DNA from 2 places in the Streptomyces sp. CA-179760 genome. Region 2 is predicted to be linked to the other one. Evidence: riboswitches for the same ligand, from Rfam matches in the RefSeq annotation. Region 2 holds a riboswitch; the other holds the start of a gene.
What was found. Region 2 has a riboswitch for thiamine pyrophosphate ahead of thiO (glycine oxidase ThiO). Riboswitches for the same ligand answer to the same signal wherever they lie in the genome.
Positions count from the first base shown of each region.

Region 1: it holds a riboswitch for thiamine pyrophosphate, as region 2 does, so the genes downstream of both, ACQEV8_RS31740 (thiamine ABC transporter substrate-binding protein) here and thiO (glycine oxidase ThiO) in region 2, are expected to answer to the same signal.

Region 1 covers NZ_JBNJLZ010000001.1:6,935,630-6,947,084, reverse strand. Annotated here, with positions in the region: gene ACQEV8_RS31780 (ABC transporter ATP-binding protein) at 1-296, shown strand, start outside; gene ACQEV8_RS31775 (hypothetical protein) at 278-1,747, shown strand; gene ACQEV8_RS31770 (VOC family protein) at 1,872-2,279, shown strand; gene ACQEV8_RS31765 (LOG family protein) at 2,304-3,425, shown strand; partial or broken gene ACQEV8_RS31760 (LAETG motif-containing sortase-dependent surface protein) at 3,572-4,260, shown strand; gene ACQEV8_RS31755 (maleylpyruvate isomerase family mycothiol-dependent enzyme) at 4,319-5,158, opposite strand; gene ACQEV8_RS31750 (ABC transporter ATP-binding protein) at 5,183-6,202, opposite strand; gene ACQEV8_RS31745 (ABC transporter permease) at 6,202-7,884, opposite strand; gene ACQEV8_RS31740 (thiamine ABC transporter substrate-binding protein) at 7,860-8,897, opposite strand; TPP riboswitch at 9,022-9,128, opposite strand; gene rlmN (23S rRNA (adenine(2503)-C(2))-methyltransferase RlmN) at 9,168-10,274, opposite strand; gene ACQEV8_RS31730 (SRPBCC family protein) at 10,353-10,802, opposite strand; gene ACQEV8_RS31725 (phosphatidate cytidylyltransferase) at 10,940-11,455, opposite strand, start outside.
Region 2 covers NZ_JBNJLZ010000001.1:2,602,589-2,614,043, reverse strand. Annotated here, with positions in the region: gene ACQEV8_RS11700 (class II 3-deoxy-7-phosphoheptulonate synthase) at 1-1,351, shown strand, start outside; gene ACQEV8_RS11695 ((2Fe-2S)-binding protein) at 1,500-1,742, shown strand; gene bfr (bacterioferritin) at 1,750-2,226, opposite strand; gene ACQEV8_RS11685 (sulfite oxidase-like oxidoreductase) at 2,402-3,052, shown strand; gene ACQEV8_RS11680 (deoxyribonuclease IV) at 3,065-3,943, opposite strand; gene pknB (Stk1 family PASTA domain-containing Ser/Thr kinase) at 4,003-5,937, opposite strand; gene ACQEV8_RS11670 (thiazole synthase) at 6,042-6,839, opposite strand; gene thiS (sulfur carrier protein ThiS) at 6,842-7,042, opposite strand; gene thiO (glycine oxidase ThiO) at 7,039-8,208, opposite strand; TPP riboswitch at 8,206-8,317, opposite strand; gene ACQEV8_RS11655 (hypothetical protein) at 8,370-8,720, shown strand; gene ACQEV8_RS11650 (NAD(P)/FAD-dependent oxidoreductase) at 8,753-9,994, shown strand; gene ACQEV8_RS11645 (Rv2175c family DNA-binding protein) at 10,074-10,439, shown strand; gene thiE (thiamine phosphate synthase) at 11,033-11,455, shown strand, end outside.

The sequences.
Region 1 (11,455 bases), 4.3 Mb from region 2:
GCCAGCGGGTGTGCATCGCCCGCGCCCTCGCCCCGTCGCCCTCGGTCCTGTTCGCCGACGAGCCGACAGCGCCCCTGCACCGCGCCGACCGCGCCCACGCGCTGCGCACCCTCACCACGGCGGCCCGCTCGCACGGCATCACGGTCGTCCTGGCCACCCACGACCCGGACACCGCGGCCCTCGCCGACCGCACGGTCTTCCTGCTCGACGGGCGGCGCGTGCGGACCGTGCACCTGCCGCCGGTCGCGGAGACCACCGAGCCGGAAGGCCGGGCGGCGTGCTCGCTCTCCGTCTGACCCGCGCCGCCCACCCCGCCGTCCAGCTGCGCCGCCTGCTGGTCGCGACGGCCTCCGCGGGCACGAACTTCCTGCTGCTCTGCGCCCTGGGCTACGCGCTGGGCCACCCCGGCGACCCCGGCGCCGCCCTGCTGCGCCTGGCCTGGTGCGCGGCACCCCTCGCCGCCACGGTGTACTTCGCCCTCGCGGTGGCCCGCGCCGACCCCGGCACCAAGCCCCGCACCGGCCTCTCCGCGATCGGCCTCGGCCCAGTGCGCCTGATGGCCGTCTCGGCGACGACGACGGCCCTGTCCTGCACCCTGGGCTCGATGCTGGCCCTGCTGCTCTTCCTGCACCTGCGGGGCGATCTGACGGGTATGCCGTTCGACGGCGCGGCGGCCGAGGCCCTCGCGGCGGACCAGCCACTGCCGCTGCCGGGGGCCCTGACGCTGCTGACGCTCGTGCCCGGGGGCGCGTCGCTCGCGGTGGTGCTGGCGCTGCGGCCCAGGGAGCAGAAGGCGGCCGCGGCGGCCCGGGTGGTGTACGGCCGCTTCGGCGCGTACCGGCGCACCAGCCCGCTCGACTCCTTCGGGGCGTACGGCCGCTTCGGCCGGCAGATCAACCGGCCCGGGGGCGCTCCCGCCGGGCAGCAGAGCACGCCCCCACCGGCTCGGACGAGTGAACCGGCCTCGGCGGCGGCAGTCGGGGACCCCGGGATCGCGGTGAGCGTTGTGAGCGCGGTGAGCACGATCGAGGAACCCGCTCAGCCGTCCGTCCGGCACGCCGCGGCACCGGACACCGCCGACACCACCAACGCCGCCGCGGCCTCCGCGGCGGTGCTGCCGGACGCCGTCACGGCCGACGGTGCCCCCACCGCCGCCCCCTCCGGCCTCCCTTGGGGCACCACCGTCCTGGCCGCGGGGCTCGCCATGGAGACCTACGCGAGCCGTACCGCCCCCAGGGCGCCCGACCTCACCTTCTCCGGCGCCTCCCCCGGCGTCATGGCGGGCTGGACGCTGGCCGCCGTCGGCCTGGCCCTGGCCGGTCCCGGTCTGACCCACCTGTGCGGCCGGCTGCTCCAGTCGGCCCGCCCCGGCGCCCTGCGGCTGCTGGCCGGCCGCATCCTCATGACGGAGGCCACCCGCATCGGCCGCCCCCTGGGCGTGGTCTGCGCGGTGCTGTCGGCCACCTACGCGATGGTGCTGCTGCACGCCCCGGACGGACTGTCGCTCGGTCCGCTCACCCTCCTCGGCGTGCTCCTCGTGACCGGCTGCACCGTGGCGACGCTCCTGACGGCGGCCGTCGAGGCCCGGCAGGCCCGCGCCGACACCACCTCCGCGCTGCTGCGGCTGGGTGCCCCCGCGACCATGCTGCGCAGTGCCGCGGCCCTGCGCGCGGGCGCGCTGCTCGCCCTGTTCGCCCCGCTCACCCTGACGGTCGCGGAGCTGGCGGCGCTGCCGCTGGCGCGCTGAGGGCCCGTCCGAGAACTCGTACGAAAAAAATCTCCGGACCGCGATGAGTTCCGCGCGGGCCCGCGGTCTATCCCCGCGTAACGACACGGACCCGATAGCACGGCCCCGATGGGAGAGACCGCACATGTACCAGCAGATGATCTTCGTGAACCTGTGTGTCAGCGACGTCGCCGCCTCGAAGAAGTTCTTCTCGGAGCTCGGCTACACGATCAACGAGCAGTTCAGCGACGACACCACCGCCTCGGTCGTGATCAGCGAGACCATCGTCGTGATGGTGCACACCGAGGAGAAGTACCGGCAGTTCACGAAGAAGGAGATCGCGGACTCGAAGACGACCAGCGAGGTGCTGATCGCGCTGAGCGCCGAGAGCCGCGAGAAGGTGGACGAGCTGGTCGGGAAGGCTGTCGCGGCCGGCGGCTCCGTCTCCGGCGAGACCCAGGACCACGGTTTCATGTACGGCCGTGCCTTCGACGACCCGGACGGCCACACCTTCGAGGTCATCTGGATGGACCCCGCGGCCGTCCAGGGCTGAGACGCGCTGTGCCAGCATGGGCGGGTGCAGACGATGCCCGCCCATGCGGCCCACCATGACGACCGTGAGATCGAGACGCTCGAGGAGTTCGACGCGACCGTCTCGGCGCGCGGCACACTCGCCGGTCACCGCGTCCAGGCCGTCGACCTGACGGACCGTACGCGCGAACTCCTCACCACGGACACGGCGGGCGCGATCTTCCTCGGCTGCGCGATGCGCGAGGACGCGGCCGCGAAGATACGCGCGGACGGCGCCCTGGTCTTCCCGCCCGTCCCGGATCTGCCCTTCGATCCGTACCGCGGCCTGGTCTACTCGCCGGACGAGCTCTTCGCCTCCCTGCCGGACGGCTACGAGGCCACGCCCGACGCCCGCGCCTACGCCTGGTTCCAGCGCACGAAGGCCGACGGCGACATCTACGCGTCCATGCTGCGCGCGGTCCACGACGACTCCGTCTCGGACGCGCTCGACGAACTCCTGTCCGGTGCCCGGGTCGTGGGCGTGATGGGCGGCCACGCCATGGCCCGGGGCACCGAGGAGTACGCGGGAGCGGCGCGGCTCGGCCGCGAACTGGCCCGCGCCGGTTTCACGGTCGCCACCGGCGGCGGCCCGGGCGCGATGGAGGCGGCCAACCTCGGCGCGTACGCGGCCCCGTTCGACGACGAGATGCTCACCGAGTCGCTCGAACTGCTCGGCAAGGCGCCGCACTTCACTCCCTCGATCACCCAGTGGGCCTCGGCCGCCTTCGAGATACGCGCCCGCTGGCCGCAGGGCGGCCGCTCCGTCGGCATCCCGACCTGGTTCTACGGCCACGAGCCGCCGAACGCCTTCGCCTCGCACATCGCCAAGTACTTCGCCAACGCCACCCGCGAGGACGGCCTGCTGGCCCGGTCGACCGCGGGTGTGGTGTTCCTGCCGGGCGCCGCCGGAACCGTACAGGAGATCTTCGACAACGCGACGCCGAACTACTATGAGTCGCGCGGCGAGCCGACGCCCATGGTGCTCGTGAACCGCGCGCACTGGACGGAGAAGCTGCCGACGTGGCCGCTGCTCCAGTCGCTGGCCAGGGGGCGTTCGATGGAGGCGCGGATCGCGCTGGTCGAGCGGATCGAGGAGGCGCCGGAGGCGTTGAAACGCCTCGGCGGTTAATAAGCAGGCAAAGCAAGTGCTTGCAAGCTGCATATGCGTTGACACTACTTATGCGGCGCTTATAGACCTGTGAGTCTCCAGGTAGTGCTGATGTTCCGTCACCACTGCCTCAGCCCCCGCTTGAACACATCCTGTAAAGGACAAACGTGGCAGTTCTGTCCGTATCCCGCCGCGCACGTGCCGTGCGCATCCTCGGTGTCGTATCCGCCTCGGCCGCGCTCGCGCTCGGTACCGCCGGCAACGCGCTCGCCTGCAACATCAACGAGTTCTCCGCCGAGGCGAAGTGTGACGGCGACAAGGGCGTCATCACCGTCACCGACGTGGACCCCGCCGGCATCAAGGCGACCGTCACCGTGTACCTGCAGAACAACGGTGCCGACGCGAAGAAGGTCGGCGAGCAGGAGGTCAAGGGCTCGCGCGAAGGCACCACCATCACCTTCGCCGAGGACTGGAAGCCCAACGCGGAGTACCGCATCCACGTGAAGGCCACTCCGTACGTCGACGAGGACATCAAGCCGAACCTCGTCACCCCGGCCACGGCCTGCAAGAAGGAGGAGGAGCCCCCGGCTTCGACTCCCCCGGCCACGCCGACCCCGTCGGCCTCCCCTCGAAGCCGGCCGAGGAGACCGACACCCCGGCTCCGACGCCGTCGGAGAGCGAGAGCACCACGCCGGCGGGCAACGCGCCCGGCCCGGCCGGTGACTCCAACCTCGCCGAGACCGGCGCCAACTCCAACACCGGCATCATCGCCGGCATCGCGGCGGCCCTGGTCGTCGTCGGTGGTGGCGCGGTGTTCTTCGGCATGCGCCGTCGTGGGGCGAACAGCGACAGCTGACGCCCGCGCGTCCGTGCACGGTGGTGGCCCGTCCCCTTCACGGGGGCGGGCCACCGCCCTATCCGAACGACGCCCGCTCCAGCCAGAACTCCAGCACCTCCCGCTCCCCCAGCACCTCCAGCTCAGGAGCGTCCAGCGGCAGCCGCCGGTAGAACGCGAGCAGGACGGACGTCAGCGGCCCGCGCAGGGCGACCGTGGTCTTCTCGTGGCCCCGGCGCCAGGTGACACCGTCCTCGGTGAGCACGATCAGCCTCCCCCACCCTTCGGGCGGGGGGACCCCCGTCTCGCTGCGCTCGGCGTTCACCTCGGGCCCGGTGTCGGTGGCGTGCAGGTGGATGCTGCGGCCCGGGCCGCGCAGTTCCCTCGCCGCGATGTCGTGCGGGTCCGTCCGCTGTACGTACTCCACGATCTGCAGCCACTCGTCGATCGCGTCGGCGGCGACGTCGGGCGCGACCTCGTAGGGCAGCCCGGCGGCGAGCGTGGCGTCCGCGCGGTGCACGGTGATCTCGTGCGTCATCCGGCGGGCCCAGAACCCGGCGTTGAGGATCCCCGCCCAGCCCCACACCTTCGCGTCCGGCCCGGCCTCCCGCAGCGCGGCGACGACCTGCTCGCCCGCCTCCCCCAGCCACACGTCCAGCGCGGCGGCGTCACCCCGGACCTCGGGCCCTTCGGCATCCGGCACCTGCTCCTCGGGCACCTCTTCCTGGGCCCGGGTCCGCACCATGAGCTCCACCCAGCGCAGGGCGCCGCCCGTGTGCCGGACCAGCTCCTCCAGCGACCATTCCGGGCAGGTCGGCACGGTGGCGGCCAAGTCCGTCCCGGAGGTCACCACCGACCTCAACAGGGCGACCTGGTGGGCGATTTCGTCGCAGTAGCGGTCGTGCGCGAGGAGGGTCATGCCCGCACCATAGGCGGGCGGCGATCAGTCGAGCACGGCGATTTCCGCCGCGTCGAACTCCACCCCGGCCTCGTCCCCGACCTCGGGCGCCGCCCGCAGCGCGCACGCCGCCTCCAGGTGCGGGGCACCCTCGGGCTGGAGGCGGACGGCGACGTGGGTGCCTTTGAAGGTGCGGGCGGTCACCGTGCAGCGCAGCCCCTCGCCCGCGGGCACCAGACGTACGCCGGCGGGCCGCACCAGGAGGGTCCGTGTGCCCTGCGGTGCGCCCTCCGGCACCGGAACCTTGCCCCACGGCGTGTCCGCGGCCTCCGCACCCACCGTCGCCTCGACGACGTTCTCGAAGCCGAGGAAGCGGGCCACGAACGCGTCGGCCGGCCGCTGCCACACCTGAAGCGGCGTACCGGACTGGGCAATCCGCCCGTCCCGCATCACGACGACCCGGTCGGCCAGTGCGAATGCCTCCCCCTGGTCGTGCGTCACGGCGAGCACGGTCGTGCCCAACCGGCCGAACAGCTCGCGCAGTTCCACGACCAGCCGTTCCCTCAGCGACCGGTCGAGCTGCCCCAGCGGCTCGTCCAGCATCAGCAGCCTGGGGCTCGGCGCCAGGGCCCGGGCCAGCGCCACCCGCTGCTGCTCCCCGCCGGACAGCACGGCGACGGCCCGGCGGTCCGCGCCGGGCAGCCCGACGAGGTTCAGCAACTCCCTTACCTGCTCGACCTGTTGCCGTTTGGACGCCCCGTGCATCCGCAGTCCGAAGGCGACATTGCCGCCCACGTCCCGCTGTGGGAAAAGCTGGTGGTCCTGGAACATCAGCCCGACCCCGCGTCGGTGCGCGGGCACGCCCGCCTGGTCGCGTCCGTCGAGCGACACCCGCCCGGAGTCGAGCGGCTGCAGCCCGGCCACCGCCCGCAGCAGGGTCGACTTGCCGCTGCCGCTGGGCCCGAGTACGCACACGATCTCGTGCTCGGCGACCTCCAGGTCGACGGCGTCCAGCACGGCCCGCCCGCCGAAGCGGACCGTCGCGCCCTCCAGTGCCAGCAGCATCAGAACTCCCCTGTCCGGTCGGCGGTCCTGAGCCTCTCCAGCACCAGCAGCGCCACGGCGCACACCGCCATCAGAATCGTCGAAAGGGCCATCGCCTGGCCGTAGTTGAGCTCCCCGGGGCGCCCCAGCAGCCGCGCCACGGCCACCGGCAGCGTCGGGTTGTCGGGCCGCGCGATGAACACCGTCGCGCCGAACTCCCCGAGCGACACCGCGAAGGCGAAGCCGGCCGCGATCAGCAGCGCCCGCCGTACCATCGGCAGGTCCACCTCCCGCCACACCCGCCAGGGCGAGGCCCCCAGCACCGAGGCCGCCTCCCGCAGCCGCACGTCCACCGCCCGCAGCACGGGCAGCATGGTCCGCACGACGAACGGCACCCCGACCAGCGCCTGCGCGAGCGGCACCAGGATCCACGAGGACCTCAGGTCCAGCGGCGGCTCGTCGAGGGTGATCAGGAACCCGAAGCCGACGGTCACGGCGGACACCCCGAGCGGCAGCATCAGCAGCGCGTCGAAGCCGCGCACGAACCGCCCGGCGTCCCTGCGGGTGAGTGCGACGGCGGCAAGACCGCCGATCACCACGGCGATGACGGTGGCGGCGAGGGCGTACCCCAGCGAGTTACCGATCGCCTCGATCGGCGCCACCAGGAAGATCCCGCCGTCCGCCCTGGTCAGCGCACGGTAGTAGCCGAAGCCGGGCGCGTCCAGGGACCGCTGGACCAGCACGGCGAGCGGCAGCAGAAGCAGCACGACGACCGTGAGCAGCACCCCGCCCAGCAGCGCCCACTGCCCGGCGCCGCGCGGCCGGCGCGCGGTCACCGACGCGTCCACCAGCCGCAGCGCGGTCTCCCGCCGCCGTACGGTCCAGGCGTGCAGGGCGAGGATCGCGCCCACCGCGACGAACTGGATCAGCGTCAGCACGGCCGCCGTGGACAGGTCGAAGATCTCCGACGTCTGCCGGTAGATCTCCACCTCCAAGGTCGAGAAGGTGGGCCCGCCGAGGATCTGGACGACACCGAAGGAGGTGAAGGTGAACAGGAAGACCATGAGCGCGGCGGCGGCCACGGCCGGGGCGAGAGCCGGGAGCGTCACCTGCCGCCAGGCCTTCGTCGGGGACGCCCCGAGCATCCGCGCGGCCTCCTCCTGCCGCGGGTCCAGCTGCGCCCAGAGCCCGCCGACGGTCCGTACGACGACCGCGTAGTTGAAGAAGACGTGCGCGAGCAGGATCGCCCACACGGTGGTGTCGAGCCGTACGCCCCACAGCTGGTCGAGCAGCCCGCCCCGCCCGACCAGCGCCAGGAACGCCGTACCGACGACGACCGTGGGCAGCACGAACGGGACGGTCACGATCGCCCGCAGGACCTGCTTGCCCCGGAATTCGAAGCGGGCGAAGACGTACGCGCCGGGGAGCGCGATCACCAGGGTGAGCGCGGTGGAGACCAGAGCCTGCCAGGTGGTGAACCACAGGACGTGCCGGACGTCGGACTGCGCCAGCACCTCCCCGATCCGCCCGAACCGCCAGACCCCGTCGACCTTCAGTCCGCGCGCGACGATCGCGGCGACGGGGTAGGCGAAGAAGGCCGCGAAGAACGCGACGGGCAGGGCGAGGAGCCCGAACCGCGCCGCGCTCCCGCGCCGGTCCTTGCGGACGGCCGCATCGGTTACTTCAGTACGAGTGAGGTCCACGACTTGACCCACTGGTCACGGTGGTCGGCGATCTTCGCCGGGTCCATGGTCTCGGGATCCGCGGCCTGCGGCCCGAACTTCACGAACTCCGGCGGCACCTGGGCGCCCTCGCGCACCGGGTACACGAACATGTTGAGCGGCATGTCCTCCTGGAACCGCTCGCTGACCAGGAAGTCCAGGAACGCCTTGCCGCCCTTGGTGTTCTTCGCGCCGCTCAGCAGCCCGGCGTACTCGACCTGCCGGAAGCAGGTGCCCTCGGCGACCCCGGTCGGTGCCGTGCCCGGCTTGGGGTCGGCGAAGATGACCTCGGCGGGCGGCGAGGAGGCGTACGACACGACGAGCGGCCTCTCGCCCTTGGCCTTCTTGCCGCCGGCCGAGCCGGAGAACTCCTCGTTGTAGGCCTGCTCCCAGCCGTCGACGACCTTCACACCGTTGGCCTTGAGCTTCTTCCAGTAGCCCTCCCAGCCCTCGTCGCCGTACTTCGCGGCGGTGCCGAGCAGGAACCCGAGGCCGGGCGAGGAAGCGGAGGCGTTCTCGGTCACGAGCAGGTTCTTGTACTGGGGCTTGACCAGGTCCTCGAAGCTCTTCGGCGGCTCCAGCTCGTGGTCGGCGAAGTACTTCTTGTCGTAGTTGACGCAGATGTCGCCGGTGTCGACGGGCGTGACCCGGTGCTTGTCCTGGTCGGCTCGGTACTCGGCCTTGATCTGTTCGGAACCCTTCGCCTCGTACGGCTGGAACAGCCCGTTGTCGAGCGCCCGCGAGAGCAGCGTGTTGTCGACGCCGAAGAAGACGTCGCCCTGCGGGTTGTCCTTGGTCAGGATCGCCTTGTTCACGGCCTGCCCGGCGTCGCCGTCCTCCAGGACGTCGACCTTGTAGCCGGACTGCTTCTCGAAGGCGGCGATGACGCCCTTGGACACGGCCCACGAGTCGTGGCTGACGAGGGTCACGGTCTTGGAGTCACCGGACCCCTGGCCGTCACCGGACGACCCGCACGCGGCGAGCGTGCCGGCCATGCCGAGCCCGACGACCACAGCCGTCAGCCGCTTGCTCTTGTTACTCACTGGATTCCTCCTGGATGACCAGGAGAAGACGCGGTCCTGCCCGGGAACTCGGGGGATCCCGGGCAGGACGCAACAGCTCGAGTGATGACCGATCTCCCTACCCAGAATGACCTGGGCCAGGTTCGGAGGGTCTGCGGCCGTGTGCCGCACTCTCAGCGCTGTGGCGCTCCCCTGTCGGAATATGCAGGTGTCGGATATGCAGATGTTCTTACGCCGGTCAGACTACCGTTCGGTGGCCGCGAGCTGACCACACGCCCCGTCGATCTCCTGTCCACGGGTGTCCCGGACCGTCACCGGCACACCATGGGCGGCGATGGCCTCCACGAACGCCTTCTCGTCCTCGGGCCGCGAGGCCGTCCACTTCGACCCGGGCGTCGGGTTCAGCGGGATGAGGTTGACGTGCACGGGCCTGCCCTTGAGCATCCGGCCGAGCCGGTCACCGCGCCAGGCCTGGTCATTGATGTCCCGGATCAAGGCGTACTCGATGGACAGCCGCCGCCCGGACTTGGCGCTGTACTCGAACCCGGCGTCCAGCACCTCGCGGACCTTCCACCGTGTGTTCACGGGGACGAGGGTGTCGCGCAGCTCGTCGTCGGGGGCGTGCAGCGAGATGGCGAGCCGGCACTTGAAGCCCTCGTCGGCGAACCGGTTAATCGCCGGGACGAGACCGACCGTCGAGACGGTGATCCCGCGCTGCGAGAGCCCCACCCCGTCGGGCTCGGGGTCGGTGAGCCGCCGGATGGACCCGATGACCCGGTTGTAGTTGGCGAGCGGCTCGCCCATGCCCATGAAGACGATGTTGCTGAGCCGCGCCGGACCACCGGGAACCTCCCCGTCCCGCAGCGCCCGCATGCCGTCGACGATCTGATGCACGATCTCGGCGGTGGACAGATTCCGGTCCAGACCCGCCTGCCCGGTCGCACAGAACGGGCAGTTCATCCCGCACCCCGCCTGCGAGCTGATGCACATGGTCACCCGGTCCGGATAACGCATCAGCACGGACTCGACGAGCGTCCCGTCGAACAGCCGCCACAGCGTCTTGCGCGTGGTGCCCTGGTCGGTCGACAGATGCCGCACGACACTCATCAGCTCGGGCAGCAACGCCTCCCGCAGCTTCCCGCGAGCACCGGCCGGAATATCGGTCCACTGCTCCGGCTCGTGCGCGTACCGCGCGAAGTAGTGCTGCGAGAGCTGCTTGGCACGAAACGGCTTCTCCCCGACAGCCGCGACGGCCTCCTTGCGCTCGGCAGGAGTGAGATCAGCGAGATGCCGCGGCGGCTTCTTGGCTCCGCGGGGGGCGACGAATGTGAGTTCTCCGGGCTTAGGCATGGCTCAACCAGTGTCGCAGATCGCCGACGGTGGCCCGTGCCCCGCCCGCTCCACCCGCGACACCGGAGGGAATACGCCCTACGCGCCCGCGTGCTCCAGCCGGTCTTTGAGGAGTTGCTCGTTGCGCGGGAGTTCCTTGCGGACCTGGGGGCGCATGACGAGCGGAACCAGGATCTTGCCGACGCCGTGGCTCTCGAAGTCGATCTCGATCGTCACGTGCGAGCGCTGCCCCTCGTCGAACGGCTCGACCTCGCCGTGCACCCGTGCCCGTACGGGGCCGTCGACACCGCGCATGCCCCAGGTGTGGGGCGGGTCGTACTCGACGACCTCCATGGTCATCGGCATCACACGGCGGCCGACGTGCCGGGTGACCCGGAACCGGGAGCCGATACCGAGGGGCCCTTCGTCGAGGCGCTCCGCGGACACGGCGCTCAGCTGCCACTCCGGCATCCGCGGGGTGTCCATGACGTAGTCGTAGACGTCCTCGGGACGCCGGTCGACATCGATGCTCTGTCGAATGATGGACATGATGTCCCCCTTTGCGACCTACACCTGAATCGTCCCACTCGGCGCCCGTCGGTGCCTCCCCGGAGCGACTCGATGCAGGGCCGGAACGACAGTGAGCTCCCGCCCACAAGGACGGGAGCTCACTGGACGAGGTCCGTTCAGCCGGATCCCGCGAAGAGCACGAGCAGCAGCCACACCACTGGAGCCGTGGGCAGCAGCGAGTCCAGCCGGTCCATGATGCCGCCGTGACCGGGCAGCAGCGTGCCCATGTCCTTGATGCCGAGGTCCCGCTTGATCATGGACTCGCCGAGGTCGCCGAGCGTGGCGGTGACCGCGACCGCGAGGCCCAGCACCAGGCCCTGCCACCAGGCGCCGTCGTCGATGAGGAACTGCATACACAGCGCGCCCGCGACCATGGCGAAGGAGACCGCGCCGAGCAGGCCCTCGCGGGTCTTGCCGGGGCTGATGCGCGGGGCGAGCTTGGTCCGGCCGAAGCGCCAGCCGACGGCGTAGGCACCGGTGTCGCTGACGACCGTGAGCAGCAGGAAGGTGAGCACCCGCTGCGGCCCGTCGTCCGCGGTCAGCATCATCGCGACGAACGTCGCCAGGAAGGGCACGTAGAACGCCGCGAAGACACCCGCGGTGACATCCCTGAGGTATCCCTCGGGCGGTTC
Region 2 (11,455 bases):
GACCGTGAACGCTAAGACCAGCGCGAGTGCTGGCAACACCTGGCGAGACCTGCCCGCGGCGCAGCAGCCCGAGTACCCCGACACCGAGGCTCTGCGCGCAGTCGTTGCGGACCTCGAGTCGTATCCGCCGCTCGTCTTCGCGGGCGAGTGCGACCAGCTGCGCGCCCGGATGGCGGCCGTCGCCAAGGGAGAGGCGTTCCTCCTCCAGGGCGGCGACTGCGCCGAGGCCTTCGACGCCGTGTCCGCGGACCACATCCGCAACAAGCTGAAGACGCTGCTCCAGATGGGCGCCGTGCTCACGTACGCCGCGTCCGTGCCCGTGGTGAAGGTGGGCCGGATCGCCGGCCAGTACTCCAAGCCGCGCTCCAAGGGCACCGAGACCCGCGACGGCGTGACCCTGCCGACCTACCGCGGCGACTCGGTCAACGGCTTCGACTTCAACGAGGCCGCCCGCATCCCGGACCCCGAGCGCCTGAAGCGGATGTACCACGCCTCCGCCTCCACGCTGAACCTGGTGCGCGCCTTCACCACCGGCGGCTACGCCGACCTGCGCCAGGTGCACGCCTGGAACCAGGACTTCGTGAAGTCGTCCCCCTCGGGGCAGCGCTACGAGCAGCTGGCGCGCGAGATCGACCAGGCGCTGAACTTCATGCATGCCTGCGGGGCCGACCCGGAGGAGTTCAAGACCGTCGAGTTCTACTCCTCGCACGAGGCGCTGCTGCTCGACTACGAGTCCGCCCTGACCCGGGTCGACTCACGCACCGGGCAGCTGTACGACGTCTCCGGGCACATGGTGTGGATCGGCGAGCGCACCCGGCAGCTGGACCACGCGCATGTCGAGTTCGCCTCGCAGATCCGCAACCCGATCGGCATCAAGCTGGGCCCGACGACCACGGCCGAGGACGCGCTGCAGTACATCGAGCGTCTCGACCCGGAGCGTGAGCCGGGCCGGCTGACCTTCATCGTCCGCATGGGCGCCGACAAGGTCCGCGACAAGCTCCCCGAGCTGGTGGAGAAGGTCACCGCCTCGGGCGCCACCGTGGCCTGGGTGACCGACCCGATGCACGGCAACACCTTCGAGGCGGCCTCCGGGCACAAGACCCGCCGCTTCGACGACGTGCTCGACGAGGTCAAGGGCTTCTTCGAGGTCCACAAGGCGCTCGGCACCCACCCGGGCGGCATCCACGTGGAGCTCACCGGCGACGACGTCACCGAGTGCGTGGGCGGCGGCGACGAGATCTTCGTCGACGATCTGCACCAGCGCTACGAGACGGCCTGCGACCCGCGGCTCAACCGCAGCCAGTCGCTGGACCTGGCGTTCCTCGTGGCCGAGATGTACAGGGACCAGTAACAGGATCGCCTGTTACCCGGGCATGGACTGGGGCGCGGATCACAGGATCCGCGCCCCTCTCCACTTTTGTGGCTCCGACCCGGCGGGTAAGGTTAGGTTAGCCTCACCGATCAACGGGGACGGCGCCAAGAAACGAACCCGCCGGGAGGTGAGCCGCGTGTACATCTGCAGTTGTTTCGGGATCACCGAGCAGCAGGTCAAACAGCACGCGGACAGCGGTGCCTGCACCCCCCGCCAGATAGCCTCCGCCTGCAAGGCGGGCACGGACTGCGGGTCGTGTGTACGCCGCATCCAGGCGCTCCTCGGCAGGGGTGCGTGCCCTCGCCGGGACATGGCCGACCGGGGTGCACCGGTGCTCTCGGACCTGTCGGATCTGGAAGACGCCGCCTAGGCGGGTCCTAGCTCGGCTGCTCGATCTGCTGCGCGATGTACAGCGCCTCGCCGAGCTGCTCGATGAGCTCCAGCTGCGTGTCCAGATAGTCGATGTGGTGCTCCTCGTCCTCGAGGATCGACTCGAAGAGGTTCGCGGACGTGACGTCGCCCTTGGTGCGCATCACCTCGATGCCGCGCTTGAGGCGGTCGATCGCCTCGACCTCGACCTGTCGGTCGGCCTGGAACATCTCGGTGACCGTCTGCCCGACCCGGACATGGAAGAGCCGCTGGTAGTTGGGCAGACCGTCCAGCATGAGGATGCGCTCGGTGATCTTGTCCGCGTGCTTCATCTCATCGATGGACTCTTCACGCGTGTACTTGGCGAGCTTGGTCCAGCCTTTGTTGTCCTGGATCCGGTAGTGCAGCCAGTACTGGTTGATCGCCGTCAGCTCGCCGGTCAACTGCTCGTTCAGGAATTCGAGGACCTCGGGGTCGCCCTGCATCGCAGAGGCTCCTTCCACGCGTAAGAACTGGCAGGTTGCGCCGCATGATTCCACCGCGGAAGAAGATCGTCCAGTAAGTCTTCACTTAGTAAGTAAGGGCATGCTTAGTTCGGAATGCCCCGATTTGAAATGGCCCGGGTCAAGGGCATTACCCGAGGTCTGTCAGGATGGACACATGGGTCAGCCGGTGGGACGCGAATCGGGAGAAGGGCGTGATTCGGCGGGAGCGACGCAGCCCGGGCTTCCGCCGGGACAGCGATTGCAGCGCGGCTGGCCGGTCACGCACTACGGGCCCGTCCCCAAGTTCCGGCCCGAGCGCTGGGAGTTCAGGGTCTTCGGCGCCACCGCCGGCGGCGGCAAGGACTGCTGGACCCACGAGGAGTTCACCGCCCTGCCGTACACCACCGTCGTGGCCGATCTGCACTGCGTCACGAAGTTCAGCATGCTGGGCGCCGAGTGGGGCGGGGTCCCCGCGCGCACCATCCTCGACATCGCCCCGCCCGCGGACGACGTCACCCATGTGATGGTGTGGGCCGAGTACGGATTCAGCTCCAACCTCCGGCTGTCCGACTTCGCCTCCGAGCAGGCCCTGTTCGCGACCCACAAGGACGGCGAACTCCTCACCGCCGAGCACGGCTTCCCGCTGCGCCTGGTCGTGCCCCACCTGTACGCCTGGAAGGGCCCCAAGTGGGTGCGCGGCGTGGAATACATGACCGCCGACCGGCGCGGTTTCTGGGAGGAGCGCGGCTACCACAACGTCGGCGACCCGTGGCATGAGCAGCGCTACTCGTACCAGGAGGAGCCCGGGGACGGCCCCGACCTCTGAGACCGAGCGGCCTCAGAGATCACGCAGCTTCTTCAGCCGCTCCACGTCCGCCGCGTGCCCCTCCTTGCCGCCCGGTGTCTCGATGATCAGCGGCACGCCCTCGGTCGCGGGGTGCGTCATCAGGGCCCGGAACGGGTCCTCGCCGATGTGGCCCACGCCGATGTTCTCGTGCCGGTCCTTGTGCGCGCCCACCACGTCCTTGGAGTCGTTGGCGTGGATCAGCTTCAGCCGGCCCTCGCCGACCGTGTCCACCAGCAGGTCCAGCGTCTGGTGCATGCCGCTCGGGCCGGTCAGATCATGCCCCGCGGCGAAGATGTGGCAGGTGTCCAGGCACACGCCGAGCATCGGGTGGGCGTCCAGCGCTTCGAAGTACGGGCCGAAGTCCCAGGTCCGCGAGCACAGCGAGGCGCCCTGGCCGGCGGTCGACTCCAGGAGCAGATACGGGTCGTCGTCGTGGGTCAGCTCGTCCAGCAGCGGCAGCAGACGCTCCCGCACCTGCCGCAGCGCCACCGACCGCTCCCGGCCGCCCGTCGCACTGCCGGTGTGCACGACAACGCCCAGCGCCCCGATCTCCCGCCCGCGGCGCAGCGAGTGCCGCAGTGACTCCACCGACTTCTCCGCGGTCGCCTCGGTGTGCGAGCCGAAGTTGATCAGGTAGGGAGCGTGGACGTACGCCGGGATCGACTCGGTCTCGCACGCCGCGCGGAACGCCTCGTCCTGCTTCGGATTTCCGGCGGGTGTGGCCCAGCCGCGCGGGTTGGCGACGAAGACCTGGACGGTCTCCGCCTTCAGATCACGGGCGTACGACAGACCGACGGAGTGCAGCCCACCGGCCACGGGGACATGGCCGCCCACCGGGTTGCGGGAGGGGCCGGACAGCTGATTGTTCACCCGTTCAGGGTGTCATGCGTCCGGCCCAGCCCCGTCCACGGGCTGCCCGCCCGCGCTCGTCACCTGATCTTGATGGTGATCGTCGAACCCTTGGGCGCCGTCTGGCCGCCCTCGACGGACTGCCCCTTGACCTCGTCGCCGAACAGGCCGAGCAGGCCGCGGTCCTCCTCGACCTGGAACCCGGCGCTCTCCAGCGTCCGCGTGGCGTCGTCGACGCTGTCGCCGGTCACGTCCGGGACCTCGATCATCTCGGGGCCCTTGGACAGCGTCAGCGTCACCGTGTCGCCCTCGGCCGCCCGGCCGCCGGCGTTCGGCGTCTGCTTGGCGACCTGGCCCTTGTCGAACTCGGAGGAGTTGACCCGCTCGGTGGCGATCTTCACCTTGAGCCCGGCGTCCTGCAGCTGCGCCCGGGCGTCGGCTTCGTCCGCGCCGGTGACATCCGGGATGTCGATGGGGCTGCCCTTGCTGACGACCAGCGCGACGGCCGTGCCCGCACGCACCTTCGTGCCGTCGGCGGGCCGCGCGGAGATCACCGAGCCCTTCGGCACGTCCTCGCTGAACTCCCGGGTGACCATGCCCGGCTCAAGACCGTCCTCCTTCAGCTGGGCCCGCGCCTTGGCCAGCTTCTGGCCTTCCAGGGCGGGCACCCGCACGGTCTCGGGGCCGTCGGACACGGTGATGCTCACCGAGTCGTTGCCACGGATGCGCGCCCCGGCCTTCGGGTCGGAGCTGATGATCTGGCCCCGCTCCACGGTGTCGCTGTAGGCGTGCTCGACCTTGCCGAGATCCAGCCCGGCGTCCTCCAGCCGGCTCTCGGCCTCGGTCTGGGTCTTCGCCAGCAGCGGGGGGACCTCGGTGAACTGGCCCGAGTTGATGTACCAGATGCCGCCGCCGAGGCCCAGTACCAGCAGCACGGCGACGACGATCGCCAGCGGACCGCGCCGGGACCCCGAGCGGCGCCGGGACGGCGGGGGCGGCGGGGACTCGAAACGGCTGGTGCGGTTGAGCGCCGCCTCGGACGTCTCGTCGTCCTCGTTGACCGGCAGCGGACGCAGCGTGGTCAGGGCGCGCGGGATCACGCTCGTACGGTCGTCGGCGCCGTCGTGCTCCGCGGAGAGCGCCTGCGGCGGCACCACGTCCAGCTGCTCCGCGCTCAGCCCGGCGCGCCCCTCGCGGACCCGCGCGAGCAGCGCCACCGCGTCGTGCGGGCGGACGTCCGGGGTGCGGGCGGTCGCCGAGGCCACCATCTCGTCCAGCTCGTAGGCCAGACCGGGTACGGCGGCCGACGGCGGCGGGACATCCTCGTGCAGGTGCTTGTACAGGATCACGGCCGGGGAGTCCGCGTCGTGCGGCTTGTCGCCGGTCAGCATCTCGTACAGCATCACCCCGCACGCGTACACGTCGACGCGGGGGTCCGCGGTGCCGTTCTCTATCTGCTCGGGCGCGAGGTACGCGACCGTGCCGAGCACGGTCCCCGTGGTGTTCGTCACGGTGTCCACGGCCCGGACGAGCCCGAAGTCGGCGACCTTCACCCGGCCGTCGTCCCCTATCAGGACGTTCTCCGGCTTCATGTCCCGGTGCACGAACCCGGCGCGGTGCGCGGCGCCCAGCGCGGCCAGCACCGGCTCCAGGATGTCCAGGGCGGCGCGCGGCTGCAGGGCCCCGCGCTCGCGCAGCACGTCCCGCAGGGTGCAGCCCGCCACGTACTCCATGGCGAGATAGACGTAACTGCCGTCGGTGCCCTGGTCGAATACCTGCACCACGTTCGGATGGGCCAGCCGGGCGACGGACTTCGCCTCGCGGATGAACCGCTCGACGAACGAGCCGTCCACCGCGAGCGAGGGGTGCATCACCTTGAGCGCGAGAACGCGGTCCAGCCGGGTGTCCACAGCCCGGTAGACCGTCGCCATCCCGCCGACGGCGATCCGCGCGTCGATGCGATACCGGCCGTCGAGCACCTGCCCGACCAAGGGGTCCTGAAGGGTCGTGTCCACGCAGGCGAGTGTACGAGCCACGACCGACAGCCCGCCGCCCCGGCTGTTTTCGGGGGCGGGACTGCAGCCGACCTGTGACGTGTGTCCCGGCCCGCTGCCCGGGCTCACCGGAAAGCGGGCCGCTCCGGATCCAGCACGGCCATGCCCTCACCCGGCGAAGACGCCTCCGCGAAATGCCGCCGCGGGATGCGCCCGGCCCGGTACGCCAGCCGCCCTGCCTCCACGGCGTGCCGCATCGCGTCGGCCATCAGGACCGGCTCCTGCGCCCGCGTCACCGCCGAGGCGAGCATCACACCCGCGCACCCCAGCTCCATCGCCAGCGCCGCGTCCGACGCCGTACCGGCACCGGCGTCCAGGATCACCGGCACGCGCGCGTGCTCGGTGATCAGCTGGAAGTTGTGCGGGTTGCGGATACCGAGCCCGGACCCGATCGGTGAGCCAAGCGGCATGATCGCCGCGCAGCCCACGTCCTCCAGCTTGCGCGCCAGCACAGGATCGTCGTTGGTGTACGGCAGCACCGTGAAGCCGTCGTCCACCAGTGTCTCGGCCGCCTCCAGCGTCTCGATCGGATCCGGCAGCAGCGTGCGCTCGTCGGCGATGACCTCCAGCTTGACCAGGTCGGTGCCGAGGGCCTCGCGCGCGAGACGGGCCGTGAGGACGGCCTCCCCGGCCGTGAAACAGCCCGCCGTGTTGGGCAGCACCCGGATGCCGAGCCGGTCCAGGAGGGACAGCACGGAACCGTGCACCGAGGGGTTCACCCGGCGCATCGCGACCGTCGTCAGTTCCGTCCCGGAGGCGACCAGCGAGCGCTCCAGCACGTCGAGGCTGGGCGCCCCGCCCGTACCCATGATCAGGCGGGACGTGAAGGACGTACCACCGAGGACAAACGGATCGTCGGCCATGGTCAGCCTCCTTGGACGGCGGTGAGGACTTCCACGCGGTCCCCCTCGGCGAGGGACGTGGCCTGCCACTGTGCGCGCGGGACGACGGTTTCGTTGAGGGCGGCGGCCACTCCGGAGGGCGAGGTGGTGAGCGAGCTCACGACGGTGTCGAGAGCCGTGCCGGGCCGGACAATGCGGGGCTCCCCGTTGACGGAGATGTTCATACGGGCTGCTCCGTGAGTGCGGTGGCGGTACTGAAGCGCTTCGGGGTGAAGGGACGGGCCTCCTCGGGCAGTTCGCCCGCAGTCAGGGCGTGTGCCAGGGCGTCGCCGGTCACCGGCGTGAGCAGGACACCGTTGCGGTAGTGCCCCGTGGCCAGCAGCAGGCCCTCCAGACCGGTCGGGCCGAGCAGCGGCGCGTTGTCGGGGGAGCCGGGCCGCAGTCCGGCCCGGGTCTCCGTGAACGGCAGCTCGGTGACGCCCGGGACCAGCTCGTGCGCGTCGCGCAGCAGCTCGTACACGCCGCCCGCGGTCACGGTGGTGTCCCAGCCCGTTTCCTCGCTGGTCGCGCCGATGACCAGCTCGCCGCTCTCGCGCGGTACCAGATAGACATGGCTGCCGCGCACGACCGCGCGCACGGTCCGGCTCAGGAAAGGCCCGTGCCGCCCCGGCATGGTCAGCCGTACGACCTGCCCCTTCACCGGTCGCACGGGCGGCAGCACGTCCCCGGGGACGCCCGTGAGCCGTCCGCTGAGGCTGCCCCCGGCCAGCACCACCTGCCCGGCGTCCAGGGGTGTCCCGTCGGCCGTGACGACGCCCGCTGCCCGGTCCCGTACGACGGTGAGCCGCTCCGCCCACGCCCGGTGGAAGACCACACCCGCCCGCTCGCACGCCGTCACCAGTGCCCCGGACAGCCGCCGCGGGTCGATCTGGTGGTCGCCGTCGACCCGCAGCCCGCCGCGCACGCCCGGCGCGAGCATCGGCTCCAGGCGGCGGCACTCCCGCCCCGACAGCCACTGCGAGTCCAGGCCGGACTGCTGCTGAAGGGCGTGCAGTTCGCGCAGATGAGCCCGGTCGTCGGCGTCCAGGGCCACCGCGAGCGTGCCGCAGCGGCGGTAGCCGAGGTCGTGGCCCGTGAGGTCGGTGAGCTCGGCCACGAAGTCCGGGTAGCGCCGGGCGGAGGCGAGGTTCAGGCCGAGCAGGGTCTGCTCGCCGTAGTGCAGTTCCGTGACGGCGGCCAGCATGCCGGCCGCCACCTGCGCGGCCCCGCCGCCCGGCTCGGGGTCCACCACGGCCGTGGCGAGCCCGCGTTGTGCGGCCCGCCACGCGGTGACCAGGCCGATGATGCCGCCCCCGATGACGAGGACGTCTGACGTTCGCGTACGCGGCATGGGCGTCCAGCCCCTCCCTTCGCCGGCATGACCCGGATCAGGTTCGTACGGTCGGAGGCCGCCAGCCTCCCTCTCAGCCCGGTGCGTCCGGGCTCCCGCGAGTGCTCTACGTTGGCCACCCTAGCCCGATGCCGTATGTCGCAGTAAGGGAGCCTCCGTCCATGGCCCGATCCCTCGACGGTCTTCTCCTGGCCCCGGTAGCCGACCAGGCGCCGGGCCAGGTGGGGACCCGCACCCGGTTCACGTACCACGAGAAGGACGGCGAGATCTGGGCCGAGTACACGGGCGGCGACGTCGTACGCGGCCATCTCGTGGGTACCCGGGAAGGTGACCGGCTGGACTTCCGGTACGTACAGCTCAAGCAGGACGGAACCACGTCCTCCGGGCACTGTGCGTCGACGGTCGTGGAGCTGCCCGACGGGCGGGTGCGGCTGGAGGAGACGTGGGAGTGGGAGTCGCAGCAGGGCAGCGGGACGAGCGTTGTGGAGCAGGTCACTGCGCATGAGCACTGACTGACAAAACGTCAGGTGTCTATGGTGATCAGGTGAGCGAGCAGACGCAGGAACCAGGTCCGTGCGCGCCCAGGCGCGTGGTCGTGGCGGGTGCGGGCATGGCCGGTGTGCAGACCGCGGTCGCCCTGCGGGAGCAGGGCTTCACCGGCACCGTGACCCTCATCGGCGCCGAGCCCCACCAGCCCTACGACCGGCCCCCGTTGTCCAAGGCCGTCCTGCTCGGCAAGGCCGAGGGCTCTGCCTTCGACCTCGACTTCGAGGCCCTCGGCATCGAACTGCGACTCGGCTGCGAGGTGCTGGGCCTGCGGCCCGGCGATCACGAGCTGGACACCGAGGACGGACCCGTGCCGTACGACGCCCTCGTCGTCGCGACCGGGGCCGAACCGATCCGGCTGCCCGGTGCGGAGGGCGTGCCGGGCGTACATCTGCTGCGCACCCTGGACGACGCCGAGCGGCTGCGGCCCGTACTGGCCCGCAAGCACGACATCGTGGTCGTCGGCGCGGGCTGGATCGGCGCCGAGTTCGCCACGGCCGCGCGCGAGGCGGGCTGCGCGGTGACCGTCGTGGAGGCCGCCGAACGGCCCCTCGCCGGGGCACTGCCCGCCGAGGTCGCGGCCCCGATGGCCGGCTGGTACGCCGACGCGGGTGCGGTCCTGCGCACCCACGCGCGCGTGGAGCGCGTCGAACCCGGCGCGGTGGTCCTCGATGACGGCACGCGGCTTCCCGCTGGCGCGGTCGTGGTCGGCATCGGTGCCCGCCCCGCGACGGCGTGGCTGGCCGGCTCCGGCGTGGATCTCGGCCCCCAGGGCGAGATCGTGTGCGACCAGCACCTGCGTACGGCGGTGCCGGACGTCTACGCCGTCGGCGACTGTGCCTCCTTCCCGTCGGGGCGGTACGGCGGGCGCCTGCTGGTGCACCACTGGGACAACGCCCTCCAGGGGCCGCGCACGGTGGCCCTGAACATCGTCGGCCGGGCCTCGGGGGAGGCTCCGGCGGTGTACGACCCGGTGCCGTACTTCTGGTCCGAGCAGTTCGGGCGGTTCGTGCAGTACGCCGGGCACCACGCCGGCGCCGACACGACCCTGTGGCGGGGCGACCCGGCCGGGCCGGCCTGGACGGTGTGCTGGCTCCGTGGCGACCGGCTGGTCGCGCTGCTGGCGGTGGGCCGTCCCCGGGACCTGGCGCAGGGGCGTCGTCTGATCGAGTCGGGCGCCGCCATGAATCCGGTGCTGCTGGAGGACCCGGCCAGGCCGCTGAAGGCGGCGACGGCGTAGCTGTCGGGGGAGCGCGTTGTCCGCCCAGGTGGGCCGGGCTGACTTCCGACTGTCAGTGGGGGATGGCAGGCTGGTTCCCGTGACCGAGATTGACGCAAAGATCGATGCTCTCGTCCCCGCCTGGCTCACCCTCCCCGACATCGCCGAACAGTTCGATGTCGAGGTGACGCGTGTGCGGCAGCTGGTCAAGGACGGCCAGCTCATCGCCGTACGCCGAGGTGAGAACCGCGCGCTGCACGTCCCCGCCGCCTTCATCGACGGGGACAAGGTCGTCAAGGGCCTGTCCGGGACCCTGACGCTCCTGCGGGACGACGGCTTCACGGACGAGGAGATGCTGGAGTGGCTCTTCACCCCCGACCCGAGCCTGCCCGGCACCCCGGCGCAGGCCCTGAGTGAGAATCGCGGCACGGAGGTGAAGCGCCGCGCCCAGGCGCTCGCGGTCTGACCCGGCCTCGACGAGACACCGTCCGGTGCCGTGCGAGCGGGGCCGGACCTGAACGACTGCCCGGAGCACGGGCTGCGGCCCGTGGGGCCACGGGCCCGGGGCGGCTCGCGCCCGCTCGGGGCGTGGGCCGCCGGGTCGGGCCCTGCGGGGCCCCTCCCGGGGGCCTCGGGCCGCCCGGCCCGGGGACGGTCGCTGCCTCCCATAGAGGCTCGGCTGCCGCCCGGTCCCGGTGAGAGACTCGGGACCTGCCCGGGGTTGCCGTGGCCCTTTGCGGGCAGCGGCCGACAGTGGGCCGTCGCCGCCCGCCTGTCACCGGCAGAGTGGCCCCGCCGCCCTGCCGCGCGACTCGGCGGGTATGCCGACGAGGCGGGGTGCCGGCTGCCCTTCCGGCACCGGCACGGGGCGCTCTCCGGCGCGCCCCTGGTCCCGCCCTCACCCGAGGGCGCTTCGGCCGCATGCCCGGCGCGGACGGCCGACACGGGCGCCGTGGCGCCCGGCAGCTCCAGGGGCTCGGGTACGTCTCGCACCCGCCCGCCACCGACACCGGCACGGGTCTCCGCACCCGCCCGCCACCGACACCCAGGGGGACACACATGCCCGACACCGTCGCCACCACCGCACGGGCCCAGCTCGCCGACGCCCGGGTCTACCTCTGCACCGACGCCCGCAAGCGGCAGGGCGATCTCGTGGAGTTCCTCGATGCCGTGCTGGCCGGCGGGGTCGACATCGTGCAGTTGCGGGACAAGGGCATGGAGGCCGGCGAGGAGCTGGAGCAGCTGGCCGTCTTCGCCGACGCCTGCGCCCGGCACGGGAAGCTGCTCGCGGTCAACGACCGCGCCGACGTCGCCCACGCCGCCGGCTCCGACGTGCTGCACCTCGGCCAGGGCGACCTCCCGGTCCCGGCGGCCCGCGCGATCCTCGGCGACGACGTCCTGATCGGCCGCTCCACGCACGCTGGGTCCGAGGCCGCCGCGGCCGCGGCGCAGGACGGCGTGGACTACTTCTGCACCGGACCG